DNA from 3 places in the Mycobacterium mantenii genome. Region 1 is predicted to be linked to each of the others. Evidence: predicted binding sites of a transcription regulator. Region 1 holds the regulator's gene; each other region holds the start of a gene.
What was found. The regulator LexA, encoded in region 1, represses DNA repair genes until DNA is damaged. The targets are predictions, from matches to a motif close to CGAACANNTGTTCG.
Positions count from the first base shown of each region.

Region 2: the regulator LexA is predicted to act here: its motif matches at 3,374-3,387, upstream of cofD (2-phospho-L-lactate transferase).
Region 3: the regulator LexA is predicted to act here: its motif matches at 7,935-7,948, upstream of G6N50_RS27665 (HNH endonuclease signature motif containing protein).

Region 1 is NZ_AP022590.1:349,270-359,774, forward strand. Features, by position in the region: gene G6N50_RS01735 (LGFP repeat-containing protein) at 1-1,772, shown strand, start outside; gene lexA (transcriptional repressor LexA) at 1,788-2,486, opposite strand; gene G6N50_RS01745 (LysM peptidoglycan-binding domain-containing protein) at 2,799-3,293, shown strand; gene nrdR (transcriptional regulator NrdR) at 3,439-3,903, shown strand; gene G6N50_RS01755 (peroxynitrite isomerase) at 3,945-4,430, shown strand; gene G6N50_RS01760 (PhzF family phenazine biosynthesis protein) at 4,455-5,141, opposite strand; gene G6N50_RS01765 (alpha/beta fold hydrolase) at 5,187-6,218, opposite strand; gene G6N50_RS01770 (proteasome assembly chaperone family protein) at 6,282-7,253, opposite strand; gene G6N50_RS01775 (trypsin-like serine peptidase) at 7,471-8,307, shown strand; gene sthA (Si-specific NAD(P)(+) transhydrogenase) at 8,469-9,884, opposite strand; gene G6N50_RS01790 (DUF4192 domain-containing protein) at 9,997-10,505, shown strand, end outside.
Region 2 is NZ_AP022590.1:3,180,125-3,190,629, reverse strand. Features, by position in the region: gene G6N50_RS14225 (Eco57I restriction-modification methylase domain-containing protein) at 1-737, opposite strand, end outside; gene G6N50_RS14220 (coenzyme F420-0:L-glutamate ligase) at 748-2,100, opposite strand; gene cofD (2-phospho-L-lactate transferase) at 2,097-3,098, opposite strand; gene G6N50_RS14210 (WhiB family transcriptional regulator) at 3,489-3,827, shown strand; gene G6N50_RS14205 (metallopeptidase family protein) at 3,869-4,291, opposite strand; gene G6N50_RS14200 (DUF3499 domain-containing protein) at 4,480-4,929, shown strand; gene G6N50_RS14195 (phosphomannomutase/phosphoglucomutase) at 5,032-6,438, shown strand; gene G6N50_RS14190 (TobH protein) at 6,435-7,535, shown strand; gene manA (mannose-6-phosphate isomerase, class I) at 7,544-8,770, shown strand; gene G6N50_RS14180 (FAD-dependent oxidoreductase) at 8,773-10,221, opposite strand; gene G6N50_RS14175 (APC family permease) at 10,285-10,505, shown strand, end outside.
Region 3 is NZ_AP022590.1:5,964,548-5,975,052, forward strand. Features, by position in the region: gene G6N50_RS27630 (flavin monoamine oxidase family protein) at 1-57, opposite strand, end outside; gene G6N50_RS27635 (alpha/beta fold hydrolase) at 177-1,142, shown strand; gene G6N50_RS27640 (flavin monoamine oxidase family protein) at 1,137-2,483, opposite strand; gene G6N50_RS27645 (hypothetical protein) at 2,686-3,801, opposite strand; gene G6N50_RS27650 (phosphotransferase family protein) at 3,801-4,952, opposite strand; gene G6N50_RS27655 (TetR/AcrR family transcriptional regulator) at 4,999-5,601, shown strand; gene G6N50_RS27660 (SDR family NAD(P)-dependent oxidoreductase) at 5,598-6,533, shown strand; gene G6N50_RS27665 (HNH endonuclease signature motif containing protein) at 6,530-7,909, opposite strand; gene G6N50_RS27670 (DUF4129 domain-containing protein) at 8,106-9,044, shown strand; gene G6N50_RS27675 (hypothetical protein) at 9,041-9,523, shown strand; gene G6N50_RS27680 (AAA family ATPase) at 9,543-10,505, shown strand, end outside.

The sequences.
Region 1 (10,505 bases):
ACGGCCCGCACGTGGTGCGCGGCGCCCTCAACACCGCCTGGGACAAGCTCGGCAGCTCGGGCGGGGTGCTCGGGGTGCCCGTCGGCGACGAGACCTACTCCGGCGAGGTGTCGTCGCAGAACTTCAGCGGCGGCCAGGTGTCGTGGAACCGGCAGACGAAGCAGTTCACCACCGAGCCGCCGGCGCTGGCCGACCAGTTGAAGGGCCTGCAGGTGGCGATCGATCCCACCGCGTCGATCAACACGGCCTGGCGCGCGGCCGGCGGACCCACCGGACCCTTGGGCGCCAAGCAGGGCGGGCAATATCCCGTCGGCGGCGACGGCATCGCCCAGAACTTCGCCGGCGGCAAGGTGTTCTTCACCCCGGCCACCGGCGCAAACGCCGTCGAGAGCGACATCCTGGCCAAATACGAGTCGCTCGGCGGACCGGTCGGCAGCGACCTGGGATTCCCCACCACCAACGAAACCGACGGCGGCATCGGGCCTTCCAGCCGCATCTGCACTTTCTCCGCCGCCGACAAGCCGGTCATCTTCTGGACCTCCGACCACGGCGCGTTCGTCGTGCGCGGGGCGATGAGGGCCGCATGGGACAAGCTGCGCGCCCCCGCCGGCAAACTGGGTGCGCCGGTCGGCGACCAGTCCGTGAGCGGCGATGTGATCTCGCAGCAGTTCACCGGCGGCAAGATTTCGTGGAACCGGGCGAAGAACACGTTCACTACGGAACCGGCCAACCTGGCGCCGTTGCTGTCGGGCCTGCAGGTGTCGGGCCAGAATCAGCCGAGCACTTCGGCCGTGCCGGCGCATCCCAAGAAATTCACCTGGCACTGGTGGTGGCTGATGGCCGCAATTCCGGTGCTGGCGCTGCTCGTGCTGTTGGTGTGGATGCTGTTCGTCTGGCGCCGGCGCCGGTCCGGGCACGAGGACGCCGCGGGCTACGCGCCCGAGCACGGCGGGGATTTCGGTTATGACGCCGAAGGGCCCTGGGGGCGGGACGATTCCGACCTCGACGCCGAGCCGCTCCGGCTGAGCGCGCCGCAGCAGCCCGAACCGGCACCGGAGGCCGCGCGGGTCAGCTGGCAACGTCAGATGCCGGCCGAGAGTGAATACGGGTTCACCGACGCTGATCCCGACGCGATCGTCACCGACTCCATCCCGGTCGTCTCCGAGGAGATGCTGTCGGAGGCCGACTATGCCGATGCCGGAGCCGACTACACCGACTACACCGACGGCGTTCCCGAGGTCGCCGAGTCCGAGACGGCCGACGACGCCGCATACGTCGACGCGGATGAATACGATGCTGGCTACGCGGACACGGAGTATGCCGAGGACGAGTATGCCGACGTCGCCGTTCCGCACACCCCGCCGGACACCGAAGCCGTGACCGGCGCCCTGGAAACCGCCGAGCCCGAGGACGAATACCACGAGCTCGCAACGCCGGAGCAGGACGTCGAGTCCCTAGAGGAGACCCCCGCGGACGTCGGGACGGGAGCCGGTGCGGTCGCGGCCGGGACGCTGGCACGAAGCGGTCGGCACGCCGCCGCGGACGACGAGGACGGCTCGGAGAACGGTTTGGCGGGCCCGGACGGACGCCCCACGATTCACCTGCCGCTCGATGACCCGTACCAGGCGCCCGAGGGGTACCCGATCAAGGCCAGCGCTCGTTACGGCCTGTATTACACGCCGGGCAGCGACCTGTATCAGGACACGCTCGCCGAGATCTGGCTGTCGAGCGAAGAAGTCGCGTTGGCCAACGGCTTCACCAGGGCCGACTGATTCGGCCTGGGCGGGTCACACCTTGCGGATGACCGTGACAACCTTGCCCAGCACGCTCGCGTCATTGCCGGGGATGGGGTCGAACGCCGGGTTGTGCGGCATCAGCCACACCTGACCGCCGGCGCGTTTGAATGTCTTGACGGTGGCCTCGCCGTCAAGCATCGCCGCGACGATGTCGCCGTTGTCGGCGACGTTCTGCTGACGCACCACCACCCAGTCGCCGTCACAGATCGCGGCCTCGACCATCGAGTCTCCGACCACCTTGAGCAGGAAAAGCGTTCCTTCGCCGACCAATTCGCGCGGTAGGGGAAAGACATCTTCGACGGCCTCTTCGGCAAGGATGGGGCCGCCGGCCGCGATGCGCCCGAGCACCGGGACGAACGTGGGCTCCGGCAGGGCATCCGACCCGGCCACCTCGGTGGCGGGCGCCGCCACGTCGTCGTCGGCCCCGCGGACGTCGACCGCGCGCGGGCGGTTCGGGTCGCGGCGCAGGTACCCCTTGCGCTCCAGGGTGCGCAGCTGGTGCGCCACCGACGACGTCGACGTCAGACCGACGGCGTCGCCGATCTCCCTGATGCTCGGCGGGTAGCCGCGGCTGGTGACCGAGGCGCGGATGACATTCAGAATGGTGCGCTGCCGTTCGGTCAGCGAGGTATCGACGGAGTGCAACCGGCCGTCGGGATCGGCCGGTGAATTGTCGTTGCTGTCGCCCATGGCACTGAATGTAGCGGTACCGCGAACAAGAATCAAACATGTGTTCGAGTAGCGTGTCGCCTGGGGCGCATGAGGGCCAAAAGTCCCTGCCGCTGGTGGATCAAGACCCTATAGCCGGTGAATCACACGTGTGTAACTTTTGGGGATATCGGGTATTTGAACTGCAGGCCCAACAGTGACCGGCGAAGTTTGTCGGTGGTGTGATCTAGCGTTTGCTCGTGCGACACGCTTCGCTCAAATGTTCGGGCTTCGAACATACAAGCGATTAGAGTCGAACACACGAGCGAGAGTTAGTTGACCGGAGGAACGAAGATGACAGTCATCCACACGCCTGCGCCGCGTACCAGCAGTCTTCGGCGCCCGATCAACGGTCCCGTCCAGGGTGCTCGATATGGACGAGACGGCCTGACCCGGCCTCGCAGGCCCGCGCCGTCGCGGCCGGCGGTTGCGCCGACGCGCTACTACGGCACCGGGGTGGCAATGTCCGTAGCTCCCCACCGCAGGCGTTCGGCCACCTGGGCTTCGACCATCGGGTTGGCACTGGCCGCCGGGGCGATCACGCTGTGGCTGGGTCTGGTCGCGAACGTCGGCCAGGCGCTCAACGGTGACTCCACGACGTCGGCGGCGCACGTTCCGGACCGGCTCGCCGTCGTCCGCGTCGACGCGGGGGAGTCGCTTCAGGACTTCGCGCACCGGGTGGCGCCCGACGCGCCGACCACTCAGGTCGCCGACCGCATCCGTGAACTGAACGATTTGCACTCGCCCACCCTGATGGCGGGTCAGGCCCTGATCGCCCCGGTCGGCTGACAGCCGTTGTGCGAAAGCGACTCTGGACGGGCGCCCTCGGACGCGAGTGGTGAGGCCGTACGTCGGGCGGCTCCATTAGCCGTGCAGGTCAGCGCGCGGGTACGCTCAGAGTCCTGCGGTACCTCGTCACGGTGAAGGAGCGGTCATGCATTGTCCGTTCTGCCGTCATCCCGACTCCCGGGTGATCGACTCGCGCGAAACCGATGAAGGGCAGGCGATCCGCCGCCGCCGATCCTGTCCCGAGTGCGGACGACGGTTCACCACCGTGGAGACCGCCGTCCTGGCGGTGGTGAAACGCAGTGGCGTCACCGAGCCGTTCAGCAGGGAGAAGGTCATCAGCGGCGTGCGCCGGGCTTGCCAGGGGCGTCAGGTCGATGACGACGCGCTGAATCTGCTGGCCCAGCAGGTCGAAGACACCGTGCGCGCCGCGGGTTCGCCGGAGATCCCCAGTCACGAGGTCGGCTTGGCCATTCTGGGGCCGCTGCGCGACCTCGACGAGGTGGCCTACCTGCGGTTCGCCTCGGTGTATCGGTCCTTTGAGTCCGCGGACGATTTCGAGCGTGAAATCCAGGCGCTTCGGGAGCACCGGGGAGTGGCGACCCCGGGCTGACGAAAACCGGGCTGGCTCCTCAGCGGGCTAGGCTCGGTTCCATGCCCACTGACTTGCATCCCGACCTCGCGGCGCTGGCCCCCCTGCTTGGGACCTGGTCCGGCCAGGGCGCGGGTAAGTACCCGACGATCCCGCCCTTCGACTATCTCGAAGAAGTCGTGTTCTCCCATGTCGGCAAACCGTTTCTGGCGTACGGGCAGAAAACCAAGGCGGCAGCCGACGGCAAGCCGCTGCACGCCGAAACCGGCTACCTTCGCGTGCCCCAACCGGGCCACGTCGAACTGGTTCTGGCGCATCCCAGCGGCATCACCGAAATCGAGGTCGGCACCTACTCGGTCACCGGTGATCTCATCGAAATGCAAATGTCGACCACGACCGTCGGGTTGACTCCTAGTGCCAAAGAGGTGACGGCGCTGGGTCGTTCCTTCCGCGTGGACGGCGACGAGCTCTCTTACACGGTGCAGATGGGTGCGGTCGGGCAACCGTTGCAGGACCACCTCGCCGCGGTGCTGCACCGGCAGCGCTGAGCCCTCCGAGGGCGTGCGACGCCGTCAGTCCAGGTGTCTCACACCGTCATTGACGACCCGCCCGGCCACCCGGACCCAGCCTTCGGCGCTCCACGTCGTGTCGATGACCGAGCCCCTGCCCTGGGTGATCCGCAGGCTCTGGCTCAGGTAATCGGTGATCCGCATCGCCGCCGAACCGGTTGCCTCGTCCTCGACCACACCGAGGTTGGCGGCGAACATGCGCACCCGCAGCGACCCGGCCGCGCGGTCGACCCAGGCCCACAGGTAGTGGGCGGCATCGTCGGGAAAGTCCGCCGGATCCGCGGCCAGAACCTCGTCGGGCGAAGCGAATTCGTGCAGGGCGAAGTCGGGTGCCCACTGCGCGCGGGCGTTGATGCTGGCGCGGTGTTCGTCGTAACCCACCTGCACGAGCCCGGCCGGTACCTGCAGCGTGTTGATCGGCGAACCGACCTCGCGCAGCCACCACGTCGCGCCGACGGTCGGGTGGCCGGCGAACGGCAGTTCGGTTCGCGGCGTGAAAATGCTGGCGTGCGCGGTGGAGGAGCCGGCCGCCGGCAGGTCGACGAAAACCGTCTCGCTGTAGCCCAATTGGGTTGCCAGCCGCTGCCGGTGCGCCGGGTCGACCTGGCGGGCGTCCACCACGCCCAGCGGGTTACCGAAGTTGCCGCCCGAATCGGTGAACACCCGCAACACCGTCACGTCGATCCCCATGGCCCGACTGTACGGCGCCGGAGCCGGTTGCCCCGACCGAGGTGATCAGGTGGCGCTGCGCTCGTCGGATCCCATGGCGTTGAGCACGGCGACGCGAGTGGGAGCGGGGCCCGAGACGGCCCGCTCGCCGCCGCCGGTGCGCAGCAACCCGCGAAGGTTGGCCTGGTCGTATTCGGCGGGATCGGTGGAGTCGATGAAGCGCTCGACGACGTCGATGAAACGCGCCGGGTCGTCGTGAAAGGGGAAGTGGCCCGATCCTTCGAAGATTTCGAGCCGGGAGCCGGGCATCGCGGCATGCGCCATCCACGCGTGCCGGACCGGAACCACCACATCCTTTGTGCCCCAGACGATCTGTACTGGGATGGCCTCGGTCAAATAGCAGCGGTCGAGCATGGTGACGATCTGTCCGCGCCAATCCACCACCGCGCGCAGCGTCCGGCTGAATGCCGCGGACGCCGTCGGTTCGGGCAAATCGTCGAGGATCCGCAGCACGTTGGGCAGGTCGCGGCCCAGCCCGCTGCTGCCCAACGCCACACCCAGGACGCGTCCCATGAGCTGAACCGCGGGCAGCACCAGCGGCAACCGCAGCAGGGCGATCGCTTCGCTGCCCATCGGCAGCGAGGCCCAGCGCAGGACGAAGTTGACGTCTTTGGTCACGCCGCCGGCGCCGACCAGGATCAGCCGTTCCACCAAATGCGGAAATTGGTAGGCGAATTGCATGGCCACGCCGCCGCCCAGCGAGTGACCGATGATGGTGACCCGCTCGATGTCGAGCACGCTGAGCAGGTCACGCATCCCGTTTGCATAGGCCGCGATCGAGTAGTCGGCGCGCGGCTTGTCGGATTGCCCGTGGCCCAGTAGATCCGGGGCGATCACCGTGAAACGCTGGGCGAGCTTGGCCTGCACGGTGTTCCACGTGGTGGAGTTGTCGCCGATGCCGTGGATCAGCAGGATCGCCGGCCCGGAACCGGCGATGCGGTAGGCCCGTTTGTAGCCGTGGATGGTGCGGAACTCGAGTTTGGGTGCGGTCACTTCACGCACCGGGCGGAGCGTGTTTTTGCGCTTCCGCTCGGTCATATCGCCAACCTTGGTGTCGGGCCGGGCTAAGGCCGGTGTGGCTAGGGACTCTTGCTAAGTCGGTCAGGCATGATCGTCGTCGTCGAACTTCTTCTCCGCCTGTTGGGCCAGAAATCGCTCAAACTCTGCGCCCAGCTCGTCGCCGCTAGGCAGATCCTCGTCGCGAGCTAGTAACGATCTGTTCTCCTGAGCGTCGATGAAGGCATCGTACTGGCGCTCAAGCGCGGCCACCACTTGAGCGACCTCCGCGCTCGCTTCGACCTGCTCGTCGATCTTGGCCCGGATCACCTCGGCCGCCTCCGTCAGCGCCGTCAGCGGCAGCTCCAGCGACGCGGTCTTGGCGACTTGCTCGAGCAGCGCCTGCGCGGCGGCGGGGTAATCGGTCTGCGTGAGGTAGTGCGGGACGTGCACGGTATACCCGACGACCTCGTGGCCGTGCTGGCCCATCCGGTACTCCAGCAGGTTGGACGCGCTGCCGGGTACCTGGATCTCCGAGATCCACGGCTGGAAGTTGGCGATCAACTCCGGGTTGTTCGAGTGCGCGGTCATGGTGGTCGGCCGGGTGTGCGGAACGGCCATCGGGACAGTGCCCAGACCGATGGTCTGGCGCACGCCGAGGCGTTCGGCCAGCAACCGCACCGCGGTGATGAAGCGCTCCCACTTGAGGTCCGGTTCCATGCCGGACAGCAACAGGAACGGCGTGCCGACCGTGTCGCGCATCGCGTACAGGCTCAGCTCGGGATCCTCGTAGTGGGTGAAGTGATCGGTCTTGAACGTCATCAGCGGGCGCCGCGAACGGTAGTCCAGCAATTCGTCGATCGCGAAGGACGCGACCAGTTCGGTGTCCAGCACCGCCTTGAGATGCGTGGCCGCCAGCTTGATGGCATGACCGGCGTCGGAAAACCCCTCGAGGGCATGCACCAGCACGGGACCGCGGCCGTCGGACGTCGACAACTGCGGCGCCGGCAGCTCGAGCTCGTACATGCCAGCCTGCCCTGGCTGGTACTGATCACCTGGGTCTTGATGGTGAGCCATCTCCGATCGCCTCCTCTCGGCAATCTCTTCAGGGTGCCCTACCAAGTGTCCCCCGAATCAGGCGGCACCAATATCTATCAGCAAATTTCGTGCCCACGCTGTTAGCTGAAACGCGATAACACCCGGGCGTAATCCGGGATCATCGCATCGAGGACGCCGGCCACCGCGGTGGCGCACCGAGGTGCATGGAAGTCGGCTTGCCGGCGGCCGGTCAGGCATGATGAAGGCGATGCGCATTCGGATCCTGATGCTGTGCTCGGTGGTGGGGGTGGCGACGTTGTTGACGTCGTGTCACCGTCCCATCGAGCAGGTGTCGGGTGCTCCGGTATCCGCTCCGCGCGTCGGTGGCCCGGTGCAGCGGCTCAGCCAGCCCGAGCAGAAGGCCGTCGCGGGCCCGGTCGAGCCGGACCGGCGCATCGGGGCGATCTTCATCGACGGCGGGCCGCTGCACGTCTGCACGGGATCGGTGGTGCATTCGACGGGCGGCAACCTGATCATGACCGCCGCGCACTGCCTGGCCGGAGCCTCGCTGATCACCTTCGTTCCCGGTTTCGCCGGGGACGCCGCACCCGGCCCCGCCGACGTGTGGAAGGCCGACGCGGTCTATCTCGATCCACGCTGGACGGCCAGCAAGGATCCGCACGCCGACTACGCGATCGCGCGGGTCAGCAACGATTCCGGCGCTCCCGTCGAGTCCCGGGTCGGCCTGGCGCTGACGCTGGGTGTGACGCCTCCGCCGGGCAGCCGCGTCACCGTGCTGGGCTATCCCGCGGGGGTGGGCGGATCGCCCATCGGGTGTCAGGCCAACACGTCGGTCACCGACACCGGCTTCCCCGCATTGGCGTGCGAAGGGATGGTGGACGGCACCAGCGGCGCGCCCTGGGTCAGCGGCACCACACTCATCGGCCTGATCGGCGGTCTCGAGCGGGGCGGGTGCGCCGCGAACATGTCGTATTCTGCACCGTTCGACGCGCACACCGCGGAGCTGCTGACCCGTGCCGAGGTCGGTGGGCCCGGCGATCCGGTCTCGGGCGACCTCCAAGACGCCTGTTAGTGGCGATCGCCAGCGCGGGGGAGCCGGGCGCAGCGGGTCGCCGCCGTCGGGCTAGTGGCGATCGCCAGCGCGGGGGAGCCGGGCGCAGCGGGTCGCCGCCGTCGGGCTAGTGGCGATCGCCAGCGCGGGGGAGCCGGGCGCAGCGGGTCGCCACGGTCGGGCTAGTGGCGGAACTGGTTGAGCGCCCGGACTTTGTTCATCACGTCCAGCGCCGCGACCTTGTAGGCCTCGGAGAACGTCGGGTAGTTGAACACGGCGTCCACCAGGTACTCGACGGTGCCGCCGCAGCCCATGACGGCCTGCCCGATGTGCACCATCTCGGTGGCGCTGGTGCCGAAGATGTGAACGCCGAGCACCTTGAGGTCGTCGGTGGACACCAGCAGCTTGAGCATGCCGTAGGAGTCGCCGGCGATCTGGCCCCGGGCGAGCTCCCGGTACCTGGCCACGCCGACCTCGTAGGGGATGGCGTTCTTCGTCAGCTCGACCTCGGTGGCGCCGACGTAGGAGACCTCAGGAATGGAGTAGATGCCGATCGGCTGCAGCTCGGTGATGCCGTCGCACGCTTCCCCGAACGCGTGGTAGGCGGCCAGCCGTCCCTGCTCCATCGACGTCGCGGCCAGCGCGGGGAAGCCGATCACGTCGCCGACGGCATAGATGTGGGGCACCTTGGTCTGAAAATTGTCGTCGACGAAGATCCGCCCGCGGTTGTCGGCTTCCAGCTCGGCGTTGTGCAGATCGAGGTGATCGGTCTGGCCCTGCCGTCCGGCCGAATACATCACCGTCTCGGCGGGAATCTGCTTGCCGCTGGCCAGGGTCGTGACGGTGCCCGCCGACCCGACGTCGACCGCGGTCACCTCCTCGCCGAACCGGAACGTCACCGCCAGGTCGCGCAGGTGGAACTTCAGCGCCTCGACGACCTCGGGGTCGCAGAAGTCGAGCATGTCGTTGCGCTTTTCCACGACGGTGACCTTGGTGCCCAGCGCGGCGAACATCGAGGCGTACTCGATGCCGATGACGCCCGCGCCGACCACCACCATCGAGGTGGGCAGCGACTTGAGATCGAGGATGCCGTCGGAGTCGAGCACCCGGTGTTCGTCGAACTCGACGCCGGAGGGCCGCGCCGGCCGGGTACCGGTGGCGATGACGACGTATTTGCCGCTGATGGTTATCTTTTCGCGCCGCGACGGGTCTTCGACCTCGATGGTGTGCGGGTCGACGAAACGCCCGTGGCCGATCAACAGGTCGACGCGGTTGCGCATCAGCTGGCTGCGCACCACGTCGACCTCCTTGCCGATCACGTGCTGGGTGCGGGCCAGCAGATCGGCCGGGGTGATCTTCTCCTTGACGCGGTAGCTCGCGCCGTAGAGTTCGCGCTGGCTCATCCCGGTGAGGTAGAGGACCGCCTCGCGCAACGTCTTCGACGGGATGGTGCCGGTCTGGACGCACACGCCGCCGAGCATCTGGCCGCGTTCGACGACGGCGACCGACTTACCGAGCTTGGCCGAGGCGATGGCGGCCTTCTGTCCGCCGGGCCCGGACCCGAGGACCACCATGTCGTACTCTTGCGCCGAACTCATGGCTTAAACAGTAAGGCAGCACAACGCACAGTGCTGGGTTCATGCACAGGTCCGCTCCGGCACCCGTCCTCGTGCGCACCGGTTGACGGTGGGGCCCGTCAGCGTGGTGTCCATGACCACGGATGGACCTGACTTCAAACTGAACCGACCCGGCGCACTCATCGCCGCGCTGCCGGCCGTTCTCGGCTTCGTTCCCGAAAATTCATTGGTACTGGTGTCTTTGGACGGTGGCGACCTCGGCGCCGTGATGCGGGTCGACCTCTCCGATGAGCTCGCCGCGCGGGTCGGACACCTCGCGGAGGTCGCCGCCGCGGCCCAGCCCGACGCCGCGATCGCGGTCATCGTCGACGCGGAGGGGGCGCACTGCCCATGCTGCAACGAGGATTACCGGCTGGTGTGCGGCGCGCTCGCAAAGTCGTTGTCCGAGCACGACATCGAGCTATGGGCCGCACACGTGGTCGACCGGGTCGCCCTCGGTGGGCGCTGGCACTGCGTGGACGGTTGCGGTTCGAGCGGGCTCGTCGACGATCCGTCGGCGTCGCCGCTGGCAGCCGCGGCGGTGCTCGACGGCAGGCGGCTGTACGCGCGCCGAACCGACCTGCAGGCTCTCATCGCGGTTGA
Region 2 (10,505 bases), 2.8 Mb from region 1:
TTCTCGTTCTCGTGCAGGAGTGCGGGCCCAAAAGGACGGCGTTCGACGTCCAGGTCGGCGCGCGCCAGGGCGTCGGCGTCCTGCAGGTGGACGGCGCGGATGCGCGCGGGACCGCTGCCGACGACGCCGCAAAACAGCACGACCTCCTGCAGGAGGCCGTCGAACACCAGGCGCTCGAAGGTCAGCAGGGTGATCTCGCGGAATCGGCTGAGCAAAAAGTCGCGCAACTGTGCGGCGTAGCTGACCTGGAGCAGCTCGGCCGGCAGCACCAGTCCGACCCGTCCGCCGTCGCGCACCAGCACGGTGCTGGCCACGACGAACGGGACCCAGGCATTGATCAGCCGGGTGGGGCGCAGGCCCTCGCGCCGCATCAGGTCCAGCGCCGGATCGCGCTGCCGCGGCGACCAGTTGCCGAACCGGATGTAGGGCGGGTTCCCGGCCACCCCGTCCCAGCCACCGGCCTCGGTGCCGGCGAGCCAGGCGAACAGGCTCTCGGCGTCGACGGGCGCGTAACGGCGCGACTTGGCCGCCTCGTCCGCGTTCAGCTCGACGCCGTGGACCCGGTCGCTGAGCCCGGCCAGCTCGCGCAGGATGGCGCCGTCGCCGCAGGAGGGTTCGAGGATCCTGGGTCCGGCGGCGCGGACCCACGCGGCCAGGAAGCGGGCCACCGGCGCGGGGGTGTAGTAGCCGCCGCGGACCTTGTCGGCCGAGGCCGCCGCCTTGCCCGCGAACTTCATGGGCTCAGTATCACCTGCGGATCAGCAGATCACCGGGGTCTGCCGGATCACGCGGGCCGCCCGGTTCGGCGGCATACCCGATGGCGATGGCGCCCAACGGCTCCCAGTCGGCGGGCAGCTCGAGCTCGGCCCGCACCAGGTCGGCGGCGAATATCGTCGAGCCGATCCAGCAGCTGCCCAGCCCGCGCACCGCCAGCGCGACCAGCAGGGCCTGCACGGCCGCGCCGACCGCCACGGTGAACATGGTGTGCTCGGCGTCGGTGCGGGCGGCGTCGGGATAGGAGTGGGCGCCGTCGGGCACCAGGATCGGGATGACGACCTCGGGCGCCTCGTAGAGGATCTGGCCGCGGGCCACCCGGCGCTCGATGGAGTCGGCGGGCCGGCCGTCGCCGGCGAGGTCGGCGCGCCACTTGTCCTTCATGCGGTCCAGCAGCCGCAGCCGAACGTCGGGAGTTTTCAGCCAGACGAACCGCACCGGCCGGGTGTGGTGCGGCGCCGGTGCGGTCAGGGCTTCGGCGACGGCGGCTTCCAGCAGGTCCGCCGGCACCGGCTCGGCGCTGAACCGGCGCACCGATCGGCGTAGCAGCTGCGCCTCGCGGCGGCCCATCTCGAGGGCTTCGGCCGTGCCGAGCCAGAACAGGTCTTCGGTGCCCGGCCGCAACAACTGCCGGGCCGTCGAGCCGTCGTCGGCGACAGACAGGCCGCGCACCACCGCCACCGGCATCGCGGTCAGTTTCCCCTTCACCAGATCGGCCGCCGCCGCGATCTCGTCGGCGACCGCCACCTCGGTGACCAGCAACTCGTTGCCGTGCTGATCGACGGCCCCCGAATACCCGTGCAGCACAGCCAGACCCGCCGCTCCCACGGCCGCATCGGTCTGGCCGTTGCGCCAGGCGCGGCCCATCGTGTCGGTGATGACCACCGCGACCTCGACACCGAGCCGCTCGCGCAGCCGGTCCCGCAGAGCCACGGCGCTGCTGTCTGGGTCGACCGGCAGCAGCGCAAGTTCGCCGCTCTCGACGTTGGATCCGTCTACGCCCGCGGCGGCCTGAACCAGCCCGATCCGGTTCTCGGTGATCAGGGTGCGGCCCTTGCGGGCCAGCACCCGGACGGCCTCGTCGTCGACCAGCTTGCGCCGCAGTTGGTCGCGCTCCTCGGGATCCCGCGGCGCCGGCACCAGCCGGCCCTCGCATTTGGACACCGCCTTGCTGGTGACCACCACGACGTCACCGTCGCGCAGCCACGGTGCGGCCGCGGCGACGGCCGCGCCCAGATCGTCGCCGGGTCGGAACTCGGGCAGCCCGGCGACGGGCAGGATCTCGATCGCGGCGGCGGTGCCGTGCTCGCCCGGCGACGGGGTCATGGCGTGACCCCGGCCAGGTCCAGCCCGGCGCGGACCATCTCGGCCGTCGCCTCAGCGTCGGTCATCACCAGCGGCACCGCGCGCACCGCCACGCCGTCGACGTCGGCGCGGTCGTCCTCGCTCACCAGCCAGCCGTCCAGGATGCCGGTGTCCCGGCGTGCGCCGTAATGGCGGCCGACCGCCTCGGCGGTGGATTCGACCCCGATGACCGACAGGCACGCATCGGCCATGCCGCGCAATGGCTTTCCGCCGATGATCGGCGAGTAGCCGACGATCGGTGCGCGCGCCGCGCGCAACGCGCCGCGAATGCCGGGTATGGCCAGGATGGCGCCGACGCTCACCACCGGGTTCGACGGGGCCAACAGGATGACGTCGGCGTCCGCGATGGCCGCCGTGGCATCAGTTGTGGCGGCCGCCTTTTCGGCGCCGACGAAGGCGAAGCTGTGCGTGGGCACCTGGGCGCGGTAACGCACCCACCACTCCTGGAAGTGGATGGCCCGCCGGCCGCCGTCGTCGGGATCGGTTATCACCACGTGGGTCTCGCAGCGATCGTCGCTGGCCGGCAGCAGGCGCGCGCCGGGTTGCCAGCGGTCGCACAGCGCGGTGGTGATCTGGGACAGGGGATAGCCGGCGTTGAGCATCTGGGTGCGCACCAGGTGGGTGCCCAGGTCGCGGTCGCCGAGCCCGAACCAGTCCGGCTGCACGCCGTAGCGCGCCAATTCCTCTTTGGCGTGCCAGGTTTCGTCGCGGTGCCCCCACCCTCGCTCCGGATCTACACCTCCACCTAAGGTGTACATGCAGGTGTCCAAATCGGGGCAGACCCGCAGTCCGTGGATCCAGGCGTCATCGCCAACGTTGACGATCGCCGTAAGGTCGTGGCTGCCGGCCTCGGTGTCCGGATGCTGTTGCGTATGAAATTGACCGAGCCCGAACAGCTGTTGAACCCCCAGCAGGAAGCGGGCGCCGCCAACCCCACCGACCAGAACGGTGACCTTCACATTGCACGACAGTACTGCCCGGTGGCGGTGCTGCGGCGGGCCCATCGGGGTGTCTCAAAGTTGCGGTTCCCCACCGTTTGTCGCGAACTTGTGGGAAAGTTGATGGCCCTGTGATCGACACGCCGAAGGCGTAAAACAACAGAAACGCCGAAATTCGATCACGAGATGGTATGGAAATGCGCCGAAGTGCTTGACCCGGCAGATCAACCCGTGTCTAATCACATCAGTGTCATTTCCCGGTTGGCCGGCCGACTCCGGTGTCGCAGACCGAGATTCGATCACTTGTTCGAATTGTCTGTACATCAGAACAGTGGGAAACCAATCACTCTCTCTCTCAATCAAGCTGAGGAGGCGGACGACCGTATGTCTTACGAAACTTTTCGAGGCGCCATGGCGAGCACGCCGCACACCGACCTGATCCCGGCGCTGGACCGCCCCGCTCGGCCGTATTTGACCGTGGTCCCTGACGCGCCAATCGCTTTCGAGCCCGAGCCCATGCCGGAGCCGGCCGCCGACCAGTGGCAGGACCGGGCGCTGTGCGCCCAGACCGACCCCGAGGCCTTCTTCCCGGAAAAGGGTGGCTCCACCCGTGAGGCCAAGAAGATCTGCCTGGGGTGCGAGGTGCGTCATGAGTGCCTCGAGTACGCCCTCGAGCACGACGAGCGCTTCGGTATCTGGGGTGGATTGTCTGAACGCGAGCGCCGCCGCCTCAAGCGCGGCATTATCTGACGCACGCTGAGCACGACGCACGCTGCGCGCACTGCGCGCTGTTATTCGTCGTCGATCGTGGGATCGATGACCGACGGCTCAACGTCAAGATAGATGGCGACCTGGGCCACCAGGATTTCGTGCAGCAAGTCGCCGAGTTCGACGGTGTCTTTCGCCCGTCGTTCAATTGGCTTGCGGAACAACACAATTCGGGCCCGCGTGGAGTTGCCGCGGACGTCCACGCCGGCCGGGATCAACCGCGCCAGCGGGATCGGCCCATCGGCGATCACCTCGGGCGGCCACTGCACGCTGTCGGGATCCTTGGCCGAGATCCGCGGAATCTCATCGACGGCCACGTCCAGTTCGGCCAGCCGGTCCTGCCAGCTCCGCTCGATGGGTTCGTAGGCCTCCAGCACCGCCATGTCGAACCGCTCGGCGCGGCTGCGCCATCCCGGCACGGTCGGGGGCAACAGCGGGCCGCGCATCTCGCGGCCCCTGCGGAAGAGTCGATGGGTAGCGGTTCGGCGCGGAGCCGATCCGTCGGAATCTTGATCTCTTCGCGGGGAGCTGCGCGAATCGCCCACGCGCCGATGGTAACGGTTGCACATCGAGGGTCGGGGAGTTGCGCGTGTCCGGCGCTTCGGCGGCGTTTGCGCACGATAGCCTTTCGCTCGTGAACGTTCCCCGTCGCTGTTGCCGGCCCGGGTGCCCGCACTACGCCGTGGCGACCCTGACGTTCGTCTATTCGGACTCGACGGCAGTCGTCGGTCCGTTGGCGACCGCGCGGGAACCGCACTCATGGGACTTGTGCGTCAACCATGCCGGCCGAATCACCGCGCCCCGCGGGTGGGAGCTGGTGCGCCATGCCGGACCCCTTCTTTCTGAGCCCGCCCACCCTGACGACGACGACCTGGTCGCCCTCGCCGACGCGGTGCGCGAGGGCGGCGATCGCGGCGCGCCGTTCGCCGGCAACGTAACGCCGGTCAAGGGCTTCGCCGATTCGCACATCCATCACGGCGGGGCGCAGGCCACCGCGCCCAGCAGCAGCCTGCTGGCACCGCCCGAGCATCGGTCCGGACGGCGCCGCGGACATCTGCGCGTGCTGCCCGATCCCAGCGACTAGCCCCGACCCGCTGCACGCAGAATCCTCACGCACCGCAGCGGCTCCAGTTCTCCGTGGCCCGATAGGCTGACGGCCAAGAGTTCACGTCGTCAGGAGTCCCGCATGTCTCGGCCCGCCGCGACTGTCCACCGTGTCGTAAAGGCGTACGACGTGCGTGGGCTAGTCGGCGAAGAGCTCGACCAGCCGCTGGTCACCGATCTCGGTGCGGCCTTCGCCAAACTGATGCGCGCCGAGGGTGCCCGGCAGGTCGTGATTGGCCACGACATGCGGGACAGTTCGCCCCCGCTGGCCGCGGCGTTCGCGGACGGGGTGACCGGCCAGGGAGTAAACGTCGTGCGCATCGGCCTGGCGTCCACCGATCAGCTCTACTTCGCCTCCGGGCTGCTGGACTGCCCCGGCGCCATGTTCACCGCGAGCCACAACCCGGCGGCCTACAACGGCATCAAGCTGTGCCGGGCGGGAGCCAAACCGGTCGGCGCCGAGACCGGGCTGCGCCTCGTCGCCGACGACGTGATCGCCGGCGTCGACCGCCACGACGGGGAGCCCGGCACCGTCAGCGATCGCGACGTGCTGGCCGACTACGGGCAGTTCCTGCGGTCATTGGTGGACACCTCCGCGCTGCGCCCGCTGCGTGTGGCCGTGGACGCCGGCAACGGCATGGCCGGTCTGACCACGCCCGCCGTGCTCGGCCCCATCGGTTCGATCACGTTGGAGCCGTTGTACTTCGAGCTCGACGGCTCGTTTCCCAATCACGAGGCCAACCCGCTGGACCCCGCCAACCTGGTGGACCTGCAGGCCTTCGTGCGCGAGACCGGCGCCGACATCGGGCTGGCCTTCGACGGGGACGCCGACCGCTGCTTTGTGGTCGACGAATGCGGCAACCCCGTGTCGCCGTCGACGGTGACCGGCCTGGTGGCCGCCCGCGAGTTGAGCCGCGAGATCGGCGCGACGATCATCCACAACGTGATCACCTCGCGCGCGGTGCCCGAACTGGTCGCCGAGCGCGGCGGCACACCGCTGCGGTCTCGGGTGGGGCACTCCTATATCAAGGCGCTGATGGCCGACACCGGCGCGATTTTCGGCGGTGAGCATTCGGCGCACTACTACTTCCGCGACTTCTGGGGCGCCGACTCCGGGATGCTGGCGGCGCTGTACGTGCTGGCCGCCCTCGGCGAGCAGGACCGTCCGTTGTCGGAGTTGACCGCCGACTACCAGCGCTACGAATCGTCGGGCGAAATCAACTTCACGGTGACCGACGCGGGGCAATGCACGGAAGCGGTGCTGAAGTCGTTCGGCACCCGGATCCACTCCCTGGACCATGTGGACGGGGTAACCGCCGACCTGGGCGACGGCAGCTGGTTCAACCTGCGCAGCTCCAACACCGAGCCGCTGCTGCGGCTGAACGTGGAGGCGCGCACGGCCGAGGACGTGGCCGCGGTCGTCGCCCAGATCAGCGCCGAGATCACCGCGACCTCGGCTGCCGGGGCGGGCTCAAGGGCCGCGCCGTGAGCGCCACCCGCGCGATCGATCTCGAGGACACCGAGGGGCTGCTGGCCGCCGACCGCGATGGCCTGCTGCGGGCCGCGTCGTCGGCCGGCGCCCAGGTGCGTGCGATCGCCACCGCGGTCGAGGAGGGTGCGCTCGATCCGCTGCGCGGCGACGACCGCCCACGCAGCGTTATCTGGGTGCCCGGCCGCGGCACCGCCGAGACCGCCGGGACGATCCTGGCCGCGACCACAGGGGGAACCGCTTCCCAGCCCTTCACTCTCGCCGGCGAAGCACCGCCATGGGTGGGTCCCCTCGATGTGTTGGTCGTCGCGGGCGGCGATCCTGGCGATCCCGCGCTGGTCGCTGCGGCGGCGACCGGGTTACGCCGGGGTGCCCGGGTGGTGGTGGCCGCGCCGTACGAGGGCCCGTTGCGAGATGCCACCGCCGGGCGCGCGGCGGTGCTGGCGCCCCGGCTGTGGGTTCCCGACGAATTCGGCCTGTGCCGCTACCTGGCCGCCGGGCTGGCCGTGCTGCACGCCATCGACCCGCGACCCGATGTCGACCTCGCGTTGCTCGCCGACGAGCTGGACGCCGAGGCGCTGCGCAACAGCGCCGGCCGCGAGCTGTTCACCAATCCGGCCAAGCTGCTGGCCGCGCGGATCGCCGAGCGCCAGGTGGCGCTGGCCGGCGACGCCGCCGCGACGCTTGCGCTGGCCCGGCACGGCAGCTCGGTGCTGCTCCGGGTCGCGAACCAGGTGATCCCGGCCGCCGGGTTGGCGGACGCCCTGGTCGCCTTGCGCGCCGGCGCGTCGGGCGGCCTGACGGATCCTGACGCCGCGCTGTTCCACGACGAACAGATCGACGGACCGCTGCCGCAGCGGTTGCGGATACTGGCCGTCGTCCTGGCCGCCGAGCAGCCGGGGGTGGCCGCCCGGACTGCCGGGCTCGACGACGTGTACCTGCTCGCTGCCGAGGACGTGCCCGACGGGCCCGGCGGCTCGGCCGGCTACGGCGTATCGCCGGCGTTGGGGGGCCCCGGCCGCCCCGAGCAGCAACTGGCAGTATTGGCCGTCCGGCTGGAGATGGCCGCGGTTTATATGCGACTGGTGCGGGGATAGATACAACAGTGGAACTGCTTCGCGGGGCCTTGAGAACGTACGCCTGGGGTTCGCGTACCGCCATCGCCGAGTTCACCGAGCGCCCGGTGCCGGCGGCGCATCCGGAGGCCGAGCTGTGGTTCGGAGCGCACCCCGGCGATCCGGCCTGGCTGGAGACAGACAACGGCGAAGTCACGTTGCTCGAGGCTCTGATGGACGACCCGGAGGGACAGCTCGGGCCGGTCTCGCGGGCGCGCTTCGGCGACGTGCTGCCATTCCTGGTGAAGGTGCTCGCCGCGGACGAGCCGCTGTCCCTGCAGGCCCACCCGAGCGCCGCGCAGGCGGCCGAGGGATATCTGCGCGAGGAGCGGGTCGGCATCCCGCTGAACTCGCCGGTGCGCAACTACCGCGACACGTCGCACAAGCCCGAGTTGCTGGTGGCGCTGCACCCATTCGAGGCGCTGGCCGGATTCCGGCAGGCCTCGCGCACCGTCGAGCTGTTGCGCGCCCTGGCTGTCTCCGACCTCGACCCCTACATCGACCTGCTCAACGACCAGTCCGACGCCGACGGCCTGCGCGCGCTGTTCACCACCTGGATCACCGCGCCGCAGCCCGACATCGACGTGCTGGTGACCGCCGTGCTGGACGGCGCCATCGCGTACCTCAGCTCCGGGGCAACCGAATTCGCGGCCGAGGCCAAGACGGTGCTCGAGCTCGGCGAGCGCTATCCCGGTGATGCCGGCGTGCTGGCGGCGCTGTTGCTGAACCGCGTCACCCTGGCCCCCGGCGAGGCTATCTTCGTCTCCGCCGGCAACCTGCACACCTACCTGCGCGGCTTCGCGGTGGAGGTGATGGCCAACTCCGACAACGTGTTACGCGGCGGCCTGACCCCCAAGCACGTCGATGTGCCCGAGCTGCTGCGGGTGCTGGACTTCGCGCCCACCACCGAGGAGCAGCTGCGCCCGCGCATCCGCCGCGAGGGCTTCGGGCTGATCTATGAGACGCCCACCGACGAGTTCGCCGTAGCGCTGCTGCAGCTTGACGACGAGTATGTCGGCCACGAGGTGGACGCGACATGCAGCCACGACGGTCCGCAGATGCTGTTGTGCAGCCAGGGTTGCACGTCGGTGCACGGCAAGTCCGGCTCGCTGACGCTGAAACGCGGGATGGCCGCGTGGGTAGCGGCCGACGACGCCCCGATCCGGCTGGTCGCCCACGAACCCACCAAGCTGTTCAGGGCGACGGTTGGGTTGTGAGGCTAGTCCCGATGGTGGCGACCCGCTTCGCCCGGCAGCGCCGCGCTTGCGATCGCCACGCGCCGCCGTTCTTTGGCGGCCTGACGCCGCTCGCCCAGCCAGAGCCGTAAGTTGTGCGCCATCGCGCGGCCGACGATCCGGGGCGGCGGCACCATATAGAGGCTGTCCAGCAGGGAGAACCGCCGCAAGAACCATTCGGCCAGAACGGGTTCGGTCTCGGCGGCGCCCAGGAATTGGTCGAACAGCGCACCTGAGGGCCGCCACCACCAGGGGACCGGCCCCTTGGTGCCGGCATGGTGGAACGTGACGTCGCCGATGGCGTTCATCGTCCACACCGGGAAGGTGCTCTTGGCGGTGGCCCGGTTCAGCGCCGCGGCAACCTGATCGTCCGGCAATTGCAGCGCGCGGCGCAGATGACCGGCCTGCAGCGATGTCATCGTCATGCCCTGGCCGAAGGTGGGATTGAAGCTGGCCACCGCGTCGCCGAAGGCGATGATGCCGGCCGGGAGGCGGTCCAGCTTGTCGTAACGGCGCCACCTGCTGGCCGGGAAGGAGTGAAACGCCGGATCGCCCAGCGGCTCGGCCCGCTCCAGCGCGGCGTTGAAGTGGGCGGGGAGCAGCCGCTGTGCCAGCCCGAGCATCTCGGGAAAGGTCTTCGGGGGTTTGGCGTTGGCCACGCCGAACGTGGTGAGCACCCAGGTGCCGTCCTCGTAGCCGAGCATGCCCAGCCCCAGGGACATGTCGTGGGAGGCGCCGGCGACCACCACCTTCTCCGCGATCAGCCCGTCCGGGATGCGGAACTGCTGGGTGGCGTAATGGATGCCGATGTCCAGCTCCTGTTCGACCGGGCGCTGAAATCCCCAGTCCGCCAGCCACACCGGCAGCCGGGTGCCCCGGCCCGCGGCGTCGACGACCAGATCCGCGGCTACGAATTCGGGGTCCTCGCTTTGGGGGTCGACCGGATCCAGGAGCACACCGGTCACCCGCTGTCGCGCGCGGTCGAACCGCGGCTCGGCCACCGGGCGCCGCACCACGTTCACGTTGGCGATGTCGCGGACCCGGCGGCGCAACTGCCACTCGAGGTGGGGGCGGCTGGGCACATAGGCGGTGAACTCGTCGCGCAGGGTGTGCGCGGTGCCCAGAACGTGGCCCGCGGCGCCCAGGTAAATGCAGTCGGGCCGGTTGTGCAGTTTCGGGACGCCGGCGGCCACCATGTCGTCCAGCAGCCCGGGGAACAGGCTCTCGAATTCGCTGGCCCCGCGCGCCATCAGCATGTGCAGGTGCCGGTCCTGGGGCACCGTCCCCCGGTTCGCCGGTGCATCCGGCAACTCGTCGCGTTCGTAGACCGTCACCCGCGAATACGAGTCCGAGAGCACCCGCGCCGCGCAGAGACCGGCGATGCTTCCCCCTATGACGACGGCATGATCCCTAGCCGTTGCTCTATCCGGCATTTGCGGAGAGTACCCAGTACTGTGACGGACCAACGGCTCCCAGCGCTGGGAAAGGGCGAGTGCATGGCCAATCGATGGCGGACCAAGTCGATCGAGCAATCAATCGCCGATACCGACGAACCCGACACCAAGCTGCGCAAAGACCTGACCTGGCGCGACCTGGTGGTGTTCGGCGTCGCGGTGGTGATCGGCGCCGGCATCTTCACGGTCACCGCGTCGACAACCGGTGACATCACCGGCCCGGCAATCTGGGTGTCGTTCGTGATCGCGGCGGGCACCTGTGC
Region 3 (10,505 bases), 570 kb from region 1:
ACCGCCGGCCACGCTGGTCGCGGCCGCGAAGAATGCCCGTCGCGACAACCCAGACACGGGTCTAAGCGTCTCATAAGAAACGTTTGCCGGATTTACCAAAAGCGCACCCGAATTAGGGATAGGATCGTCCCATCCTTAGCTGCGGCAATGGGGCCGCGTTCGAGGGGGGAGCGGTGATGAGTGCTCGACGATCGGCCCGCCCGGTTGACCCGTTCCCCGACCAGCTGCCCCCGAGTGAGACCGTCACGGTCCGGGCGGCCGATGGCACCCGGCTGCACGCGGAGGTGTTCGGGCCGCCCGACGGTTATCCGATTGTCTTGACGCACGGCATCACCTGCGCGATCAGGGCGTGGGCGTACCAGATCGCCGACCTGTCCCACGACCACCGGGTGATCGCCTTCGATCATCGCGGCCACGGACGAAGCGGCGCGCCGCGAGCCAAGGGCTACAGCCTGAAACACCTTGCTTCCGACCTGGATTCGGTGCTAGATGCGACACTGGCACCCCACGAGCGGGCCGTGGTGGCAGGCCACTCGATGGGCGGCATCACCATCGCCGCGTGGTCGGAGCGCTACCGGCACAAGGTGCCGCGGCGCGCGGACGCCGTCGCGCTGATCAACACCACCACCGGCGATCTGATCCGCAAGGTGCAGCTGCTGCCGGTGCCGTACGGGTTGTCACCGGCCCGCGTCCTGGCCGGGCGCGCCCTGATCAACGCGTTCGGTGGGCTCCCGGTCCCGGGCGCAGCCCGCATCCCGAGCCGCTATGCGGTGGCGATGCTGGCCACCGGGCGAGACGCCGATCCGAGTATCGCCAGGCTCATCTACGAGCTCTTCGAGAAGACATCACCGGCGGGGCGGGCCGGATGCGCGAAGGCGCTGGTCGCGTCACTGGGGTCTCGGCATCTCGATCTGAACGGCTTGACCGTGCCGACGTTGGTCATCGGCAGCGAACGCGACCGGCTGACCCCGATCAGCCAGTCCCGCAGGATCGCGCGCAGCGCACCCAATCTGGTGGGGCTGGTCGAACTGCCCGGCGGACACTGCTCGATGCTGGAACACCCACGCGAGGTGAACCGGCAGTTGCGTGCCCTCGCCGAAATGGCGGTCAACAACGCGGCCACCCGCCGGATCAGCTCATAGCAGGGCGGTGATTTCGGCGGCCGCGCGCTGCCCGGAGCGGATCGCGCCATCGAGGAACCCGGTCCACTCGTCGGCGGTCTCGGTGCCGGCCCAGTGAATCGGCCCGACCGGTTCGCGCAACCACGGCCCGAACCGGGTCCACGACCCCGGTGGCACCGCGGCGGTGGGGCCGCCGGGCGCGAATTCCTCTACCCCCCAACGATGATCGACATAGTCCAGCGGCTTGAGCGCGTCGTCACCGAAAAGCGTTGCAAAGCAACGCAACGCGTCGCGGCGGCGCTGATCGCTGGGCAGCGAGTCGAACGCGCGGGCGTCGACGAATCCCATCAGGATGCCGGGACCGTCCGGGTGCGGACTGACGTCGAAGGTGATGAAAACGGGGCCCTTGTCGGACAGGGCCTGGCCGGAGAATCCGTTCGTCCGCCAGAAGGGCGTGGAATAGGCCGCGTACGCCTTGCTGAGCCGGCCCTGCGGCCAATGCTGGGCGAGTTGCTCGTACTCGGCCGGCAGCGGGGGAGTGAACTCGATCGAGGCGCGATGGGCCGGCGGGATTGCGACGATGACGAACCCGGCCTCGGTCTCGCCGAGGGCGGTTGTGACGGTGACGCCCGCGCCGTGGCGCTCGATTCGCCACACCGGGGCGTTGAGCAGCACCCGGTCGCCCAGCTCGGCGGCCGCGGCCTCGGCGATCTGTTGCGTGCCGCCGGGAAAACGGTCCTGTTGGGCGCCGTCCTCGACGTCGAGCAGTCGGTCCAGGCCGCCGGCCGCGTGCGCGTAGCGGGCGGCGTGCAGCATCGACACGTCATCGGGTTCGCACCCCCAGGTCACCCGGGCCACGATCGCCAGTAGGTCCTGCGAGGACGCGGTCGCGCGCACCGAGCGCAGCCAGCCGCCGAGCGAGAGGCCGTCGAGTTCGCGCGCGCGACGGGCATCCCACGGCGTCGCCAACGGGATGCTGCGGGCGATCCTGTCGAACTGCCACCGCAGCCGACCGATGTCCAGCAGGCCGGTCAGCGAAAGCTTGGGGATGGTGCCGTGATACGCGTGCGTCCACCCGCGCCAATGGATCAGGTTCTTGCCGTCGTGGTGTGTCGGAGTGGTCGGGACGTCCAGTTCGGCGGCCATCGCCAATACGGCGTCCTGGGTCGGCCCGACGAATGTGCCGCCCAGATCGGCCGGCAATCCGGCAACGCTGCCGGTCAGCGACCGCCCGCCGACCCGGTCACGGCCCTCGAAGACCACCACGTCATGGCCTTGCTGTGTCAGCTCACGCGCCGCGGCGAGTCCGGCGAAGCCCGCACCGACCACGACAACGTCGACGATCCGCGGCGGTTTTGGCACGCGGTCTAGTGAACCGCATTTCCACAGTTTTCACGGCGAATTGTGCAAGCTCACGGGCGAACCGCTGGGCGTTTCGCATCACGGCGACGGCAAACATATGCCGACCTCGCTATGTTACTCGCTATGTTAATTGCGCTGTGACCCCGCGATTTCGACAAGCCCGGCCACCAGTCCGGCCGGCTACGGCGCGACGTCTGAATGTCTAGGGCGCAACCGTCAACCAATCCTTGAACCCGGACGGGTCGTGCCGGCCCAGCGCGCCATGTTCGTACAGGCCCCAGCCCTCGACCGGCTCGCCGTCGCCGTCGCGGCAGACCGCGCGGCCGACATGGTCGATCACGCCGAAGCCCGCGCGGCCGACAATCGCCGGGTCGGTCATGTCGTACGTCAGGCGCTCGGCAAACTTTTCGCCCTTCCAGGTGCCGTGTATCCAGTCGGAGTCGCCGCCGTAGCCGCCACCGACGTGAATGGGGACGGGCAGTTTGGACTCGACGTCGAAATGGACCGGGGTCCCGTCGGGGGTGGTGGCGTCGATCGTCGCGCCGGTCGGGATGCGGGTGCCGGGGCGGTAGTGGATCTTGACTCGCGGCCAGCCCAGCTGCTCGACGCGGCCGTCGCGCCAGATCCGGGTGCAGTCGTTGAGCGAGCGGAACCCGTTGGGCTCCTCCTGGATGATCAGCACGATCGCGAAGTCGTCGAACGCCATGGGTACGTACAGCCACCACATGCCCTCGAAAGGCGGGTCGGCGGGCCGTCCCGCGGGCTCGGCCTCGCCGATCGGACGAATGCCCCAGGACCGGTCGCGGCTGCCCAGCCAGGTGTTGGGGTCGACGGTGATTTCCTCGCCGTCGATGACGAGGTGTCCGCTCCAGCTGCCCAGCTGCGCAAAGCGCTGCGCGTCCAGCGTGACCCGGGTGCCCGAACGCAGGACGTGCGGCTGTTCCTGGACGACGTCGAACAGCCCCTTCCAGGTGAGATCGGCTGCAACGCCTTCGGTTTCGTCGAGCACGATCCGCAGCTTGTGCAACGGCTCGATCACCTCGACGCGGTAGCCATTGACGTGCTGGTTGAGCCGGTCGGAGTCGATGGCGTCCGAAACATGTACGGCGGTTTGGGTATCCCCGCGCCTGATGAGCAGGAATGCATCCTTGACCCCGAGGTTGGGGTAGTAGCCGATGCCGCTGATCACGAAGATGTTCCCGGTGCGGTCGTGGGCGTTGAAATAGGAGCGGTCGTAGAAGTTGCGGTCCGAGGGGCCAGGCCAGGCGATCGGCTGGGGAATCTGATGTACCGGGAACTCGTCGAGCGGTCCGAGCATTACTGGTCCTCTCCGATAAGGCCCTCGCCGATTAAACGTCGCATCAATCCGGCGTGGTAGAACAGCGATTCGACGTCGTCGGGTTTTTCGGTTTCGCCGAAGTGCACCCGCCGCGCGCCGGTGCGCATGAACACACACGCCCACATCACGCCCGAGTAGACGTAAAACCAGTGTAAGTCGCCGATTTCGATCCCGGTCAGTCGCGCGTAGGTGGCGCGCACGTCCTCCTCGCGCATCACCCCGGGCAATCCCGGCAGCGTCGCCAGGCCCGCGAGTTCTTGAAAGACCATGTGCGCGAATATCATCCATGCTACGTCGAGCTCGCGCGGCCCCAGCGTCACCATTTCCCAGTCCAGCACCGCGACGGGGCGGAAGTCGTTGTACAACACGTTGCCGACCCGGGCGTCGCCCCACAGCAGCACCGGCTCGGCGGCGGCCGCCTCGACCGGCCAGTTGGCTTTCAGCCAGTCGAAGGTCCGCTCCAGCAATGGGGATCGCCCGATGTCGGGTACCGCGAAGTCATACCAGGATCGCACCCAGTTGAAGTGCTTGCGCAGCGCCGTGTCACCGGATTGCCCCTCGGTGAGGAAGCCAAATGTGCTCTGCGCATCCGGAATCGAGTGCAGCGTGGCCAGCACGCCGACGGTGGCGTCCTGCAGTTCGCGCTGCCGCTCGGCGGGCGCGTCGGCGAACCAGTTGCCGCCGAACGTATATGGCATGACGTCGGGTGGCACCTCGCCCTCGACGTAGTCCATTACGAAGAACGGTGTGCCCAGGACGTCGCCGGTGTTCTCCAGCCAGCGCACCCGGGGCACGGGCACGTCGGTCAACTCGCCCACTTTCCGGATGACGTCGAATTGGTGGTCGAGCCGGTAGGTCGGGAAGACCTGCACGTCCTCGGCGGTGGGCGCCACCCGCGCCACCAGCCTCTGCTCGATGGGCCGCCCGTCCTGTTGCCAGCGGGTGGTCAGGATGATGGTCTCCGACGACATGCCGGTCGAGTCCACGCCGCTTTCCACGGTCACCTCGGGTTTTGCGGCGTCTGGCAGTACGGTGGAAAGCCAGCGTGACATCACCGTCGGCAGCGTCGTGACGTCGCGGCTGGATCGCTGGAGCCGTTGGACGTTGTCGACCGCCGGTTCTGTTGCCATAAGGTGCCTCCTTCATTGAGGCAATTACGATACTGTAGGTAGCGTTATGAAAGCAGACCCGTCCGGCCTTGACAAGGCCTCCGGCGCCGGCCGGCCGCGCGATCCGCGTATCGATTCGGCGATCCTATCGGCGACCGCGGAACTGCTTGTCCAAACGGGCTATTCCAACATCAGCCTTGCCGCCGTCGCGGAGCGCGCCGGAACCACCAAATCAGCGCTGTACCGGCGATGGTCGAGCAAAGCCGAACTGGTGCACGAGGCGGCCTTCCCGACGACCCCGACCGCGCTGGAGTCGCCGGCCGGGGACATCGCCGCCGACATGCGGATGATGATCGAGGCCACCCGTGATGTGTTCACCACCCCGGTGGTGCGCGCCGCGCTGCCCGGGCTGGTTGCCGACATGACGGCCGACCCAGCGCTCAACGCGCGGGTGATGTCGCGATTCGCGGACCTGTTCACCGCGGTGCGGCTGCGACTGCGTGAGGCGGTCGACCGGGGCGAGGCCCATCCCGATGTGGATCCGGATCGCTTGATCGAATTGATTGGGGGAGCGACGATGCTGCGAATGCTGCTGCGCCCGGAAGACGACCTCGACGATGCGTGGGTGGAGCAAACCACGGCCATCGTCGTGCACGGGGTGCGGCGATGACCGGCCGGCTGGCGGGCCGCGCTGCGATCGTCACCGGCGCAAGCCGCGGCCTGGGCCGGGCGATCGCGCTAGCCCTGGCGGCCGAGGGCGCCGCGGTGGCGGTCGCCGGACGCACCGAAGAGGTATGGGATGACCGGTTGCCGGGAACCATCGGCGAGACGGTCGCGGACATTGAGGCGGCGGGCGGGCGTGCGGTGGCGGTCCGGGCCGATCTGACCGACCGCGATCAGGTCGCCCGGCTGGTGGAGTCGTCGCGAGAGGCATTGGGCCCCATAGGGATTCTGGTCAACAACGCGGCCTTCACCGCACCCGGCCGGCCACCGGCGCCCGGCGCACAGCCGCGTGACGAAGCCACCAAGCCACCGGGTGCCGACGGCAAAGCGGCGAGTGCCGCTGCCAAGCCACCGGGTGCCGACGGCAAGCCGGCGAGTGCCGCCGCCAAGCCAGGCTGGCCGGGCTTCGTCAGCACGCCCCTGCACGCATATCGCCGGCATTTCGAGATCGCGGTCTTCGCGGCTTACGAGCTGATGCAGCTGGTGTGCCGCGACATGATCGAGGCGGGCGGCGGCTCGATCATCAACATCACCTCGGTCGCGTCGCGACTGCCCGGTGATGGCCCGTACGCCGACCGCAGCGGCGGGGTGTTGCCCGGGTACGGCGGATCCAAGGCCGCGCTCGAGCACCTGACCCAGTGCGCGGCATTCGATCTCACCGACCACAACATCGCGGTCAACGCGCTGTCGCCGTCGAAACCCATTCTCACGCCGGGGCTTTCCTACTATGCCCGCAACTTCGATGACACCGCGTCGGAGGACGAATTCGCCCGCGCAGCGGTGGAATTGGCTCTCGTCGATCCCGCCAACGTCACCGGACGCACCATCGGTCACCTTCAGGTGCTCGACGGCAGCTTTCGGCCCTTCGCAGTGGGCTAGGCCGACGCTCCTTCAGGCGGGTCGGGATCGCCGCGCAAGAGCTCGTCGGGGTGGTGTGCGTGATTGACGTCGGGAGGCCCGTCGCCATCGGTCCACCCGAGTCGCCCGTTGCCGTCCACCACGGTGCGCCATTCGCCCCTGCCCACCGCGCCGTGGTCGGATCCGCAGGCGAAGAACAGGTTGTCCGCGTCGGTCCGGCCACCGTCTGCCCATTCGTGTGCATGGTGGACTTCGCAGTGGTATCCGGGTTCGAGGCAATTGGGGTGGGTGCAGCCGCGGTCCCGGGCGTAGCAGATGATCCGTTGATCCGCGGTGGCGATGCGTTTCTGGCGGCCCAGATACAACGGCCGGCCGGTGTGCTCGTCGAACACGGCCAGATAATGAATCGCCTTGGCGGCCATCCGGATCAGATCCGGCATCGGCAGGCGCGAACCGCCGCCGGTGGACGCCGGTGTGGGCATCGGGGTCGACGGGTCGACCGAGGCGCGTGCGGCCCGGTCGAGTTCGGCCAGCGTGGTAGTGGCGATCACGGTGACGGGATGACCGCGGTGTACCCCGAGACCGCCTGAGGCGACGGCGATTTCGAGGCCGAGCTTGAGGGCGTCGTGGCAGCGCTGAGCCGGCGTGCGGTCATCGCGCGCCCCGGGATTGCTGTCGGGGCAATCCGGTTGATGGCGGCCGGGCCGCACCGCCGCTTCGAGCGCTTCGAAGTAGGCCCGGGCCTCGGGATCCAGCAGGCCGGTCAGCCGCGACATCCCGTCGGGCCCTTGCGGGCTCAGGTGGAGGCCGCGGCGGCGCGCTCGATCGACGTCGGTGAAGAGGCCATCGGGATTGAGATAGTCGGCAATCCGCTGGCCCAGTTTGGTGACCACGGCGGCGTCGAGTCTGGTCGCATGCCGCACCAGCGTGCGCTCGGCGTCCGCCGCGTCGGAGGGGGAGACGCAGGAGGGCAGCAGATCCACGGCCGCACAGACGGCGCGGATATGGTCCTCACCGACCGTGCCCACGGACACAGCCGCCGCCAGCGCCGGGAGCTCGGGTTCCAGTGGTGCGCCCGTCAGCGAGCGGCGCGGCCGCAGACGGGCCGCGAGCCGGAAGCGGCGCGAGACTTCCCTGGGCGTGATGCGAAGCCGCGCCCACAACATGGCGCGCACCGCGGGTGCGCACCCCGGTTCGTCCGGCGGGTCGGCGATTTCGCCGAAGACCCGGTACATCAGCCCACGGTTGATCCGGTCCTGGGCTTCCAGACGTTCGGCGACGTCGACCCGGAAGGCGTTGCCGACCGCATCCGACGAGGTCTGACGCAGGACCCGGTGGGCCGCATCGATGGCGTCGAGCGCGGAGCACATTTGCTCTCGCGCCTGTTCGGCGTTCATCGGAGGACTCACACGTCCACCGTATCGAACATACGTTCGATTCCAAGTGCAACGGCGCAGTATGTGGATGAACCACCGACTGTGCACAAGCCGGAACGCCGATCCTGGCCCTAGGGCGGTCTGACGTGCAAGTATGAGAAAAGTCAGTGCCGCAGCGGCGGCAGGCAACCAATCGAGTGGTGTGCCAATGCCTGGTATGGACAAGCCGACAGGGCGAGCGGTTGCCCTGATCGTCCTGCTGCTCGTGGTCGCGGCCGCCCTGCGCGGCTACCTCCCCGCTCGCCACGACGCCATGCGCAGCGAGTCGGGCAGCCGCGCGGCGCTGGCCTTCGTGGTCGCGGCTCTGGCCGTGACGCTTGCGCTGATCGCGGTGGCCGTGATCGCGCGGTTGCGAGACCCCCGCGCCCCCGCGCCGAGTGCCGCAGGATTGTCCGACATGCTCGGCACCGGCAAGGGTCGACCGAACTGGCGCGTGTTGCTGATCGGGCTCGGCGTGATCGTCGCCTGGCTGCTGATCATGCTGCTGCTGGCCCGGTTCTTGCCCCACGGCGTCGCGCCCGCCCCGCCCGATAGCGGCAGCGTGGCGCCGTCGACGCATCCGCCCGCTCCGGCGTCGCAGCAGCATCCGCACCGTCCTCGCGTCGGCTCGCAGAACATGCTGGGGATCCTGCTTGCCTGCACGGTCGCCATGGTGGTGATGTTGGTCGTCGGGACGGTCGCCACGGCGCGGCGGCGCTGGCGTCCGCCGGCTCGCGCCGTCACCGACGAGCCGGCGGAATCCCCGGCGCCGGCGCCGCGCTCGGAATCACTGGCGCGGGCGGCCGAACGTGGACTGGCGGAGATGACCGACCTCAGCCGCGAGCCGCGAGAGGCGATCATCGCCTGCTATGCCGCGATGGAACGTGAACTCGCGCGTGTTCCCGGCGCCGTTCCCCAGGAATTCGACACCCCGACCGAGGTTCTCGCCCGCGCGGTCGAGCACCACGCCCTGCACGCCGACAACGCCGTCCAATTGGTGAACCTGTTCGCCGAGGCGCGGTTTAGCCCCCACGTGATGAACGAGGGTCACCGCGACATGGCGGTGCGCGTCCTTCGGGTGGTCCTCGACGAACTGGGTTCGCGGAGTTCCGTATGAAAAAGACGGCGAGCCTGGGCATTTGCCTCATCATCGGCATAGAGCTGCTGGCGCTGAGCCAGCATGATCGACGGTGGGTGTTGGCGGCCTCCGGTGTTGGGCTGGCTCTCGTATTGCTCAGCCTTCGCCATGCCCTGGCGCGCGGGCTCGATGCCGATGGGGAGCCGACCGCCGATGAGCTCGGGGATTCGTTGCGCCGCTGGCTTTCCACCACCGAGACGACCATCCGGTGGTCGGAGTCCACCCGGGCCGACTGGGACCGGCACCTGCGCCCGATGCTCGCGCGCCGGTACGAGATGACAACTGGCCAAAGGCAATCCAAGGACCCCGCGGCTTTCCACGCAACCGGGCGCATGCTCTTCGGCGTGGAACTGTGGGAATGGGTCAATCCCAACAACGTGATACGCAGCAGCGGCCACCAACCCGGGCCGGGCCGGGCGGCGCTGCAGGAGATTCTGCAAAAGCTCGAGCAGATATGACAGGAGGCGCGATCCGAACATGACGCTGCCGGCCGCGACCACGACCGCCCACTGCGAGGCGATCCTCGACGAAATAGAACGCGTGGTGGTGGGAAAACGCTCCGCGCTTCGGCTTATCCTCACCACGGTCCTCGCGCGCGGTCACATCCTCATCGAGGACCTGCCGGGTCTGGGCAAGACACTGATTGCGAGATCCTTCGCCGCCGCGCTGGGGCTGCAATTCACCCGGGTGCAGTTCACGCCCGACCTGTTGCCCGCGGACCTGCTCGGCTCGACGATCTACGACATGCAGTCCGGCCGCTTCGCGTTCCGGCCAGGCCCCATCTTCACCAACTTGTTGCTGGCCGACGAGATCAATCGCACGCCGCCGAAAACCCAAGCGGCGCTGCTGGAGGCGATGGCCGAGGGCCAAGTCAGCATCGACGGGGAAACACACCAGCTGCCAAAGCCTTTCATCGTGCTGGCCACCGACAACCCGATCGAGTACGAGGGCACCTATCCGCTGCCCGAGGCGCAACTCGACCGGTTCGCGATCAGGCTGGAATTGCGGTATCTCAACGAACGAGACGAGACCTCGATGTTGCGCCGCCGCCTCGAACGCGGTTCGGCCGAACCGACGGTCAACCAGGTGGTGGATGCGCACGACCTACTCGCCATGCGTGAATCCGTCGAGCAGGTGACCGTGCACGAAGACGTCTTGCACTACGTCGTTTCCCTGGCCAACGCCACGCGGCACCATCCGCAGGTCGCGGTGGGCGCCAGCCCGCGTGCCGAACTGGACTTGGTGCAGCTGGCCCGCGCCCGCGCACTGCTGCTCGGCCGCGACTACGTCATCCCCGAGGACGTGAAGGCGCTCGCAATCGCGGCGGTCTCACACCGCATCACCCTGCGCCCGGAAATGTGGGTGCGGAAGATCCAGGGCGCCGATGTCATCGGAGAGTTGTTGCACCGCTTACCGGTGCCCCGAACCGGCGCCAGTGCC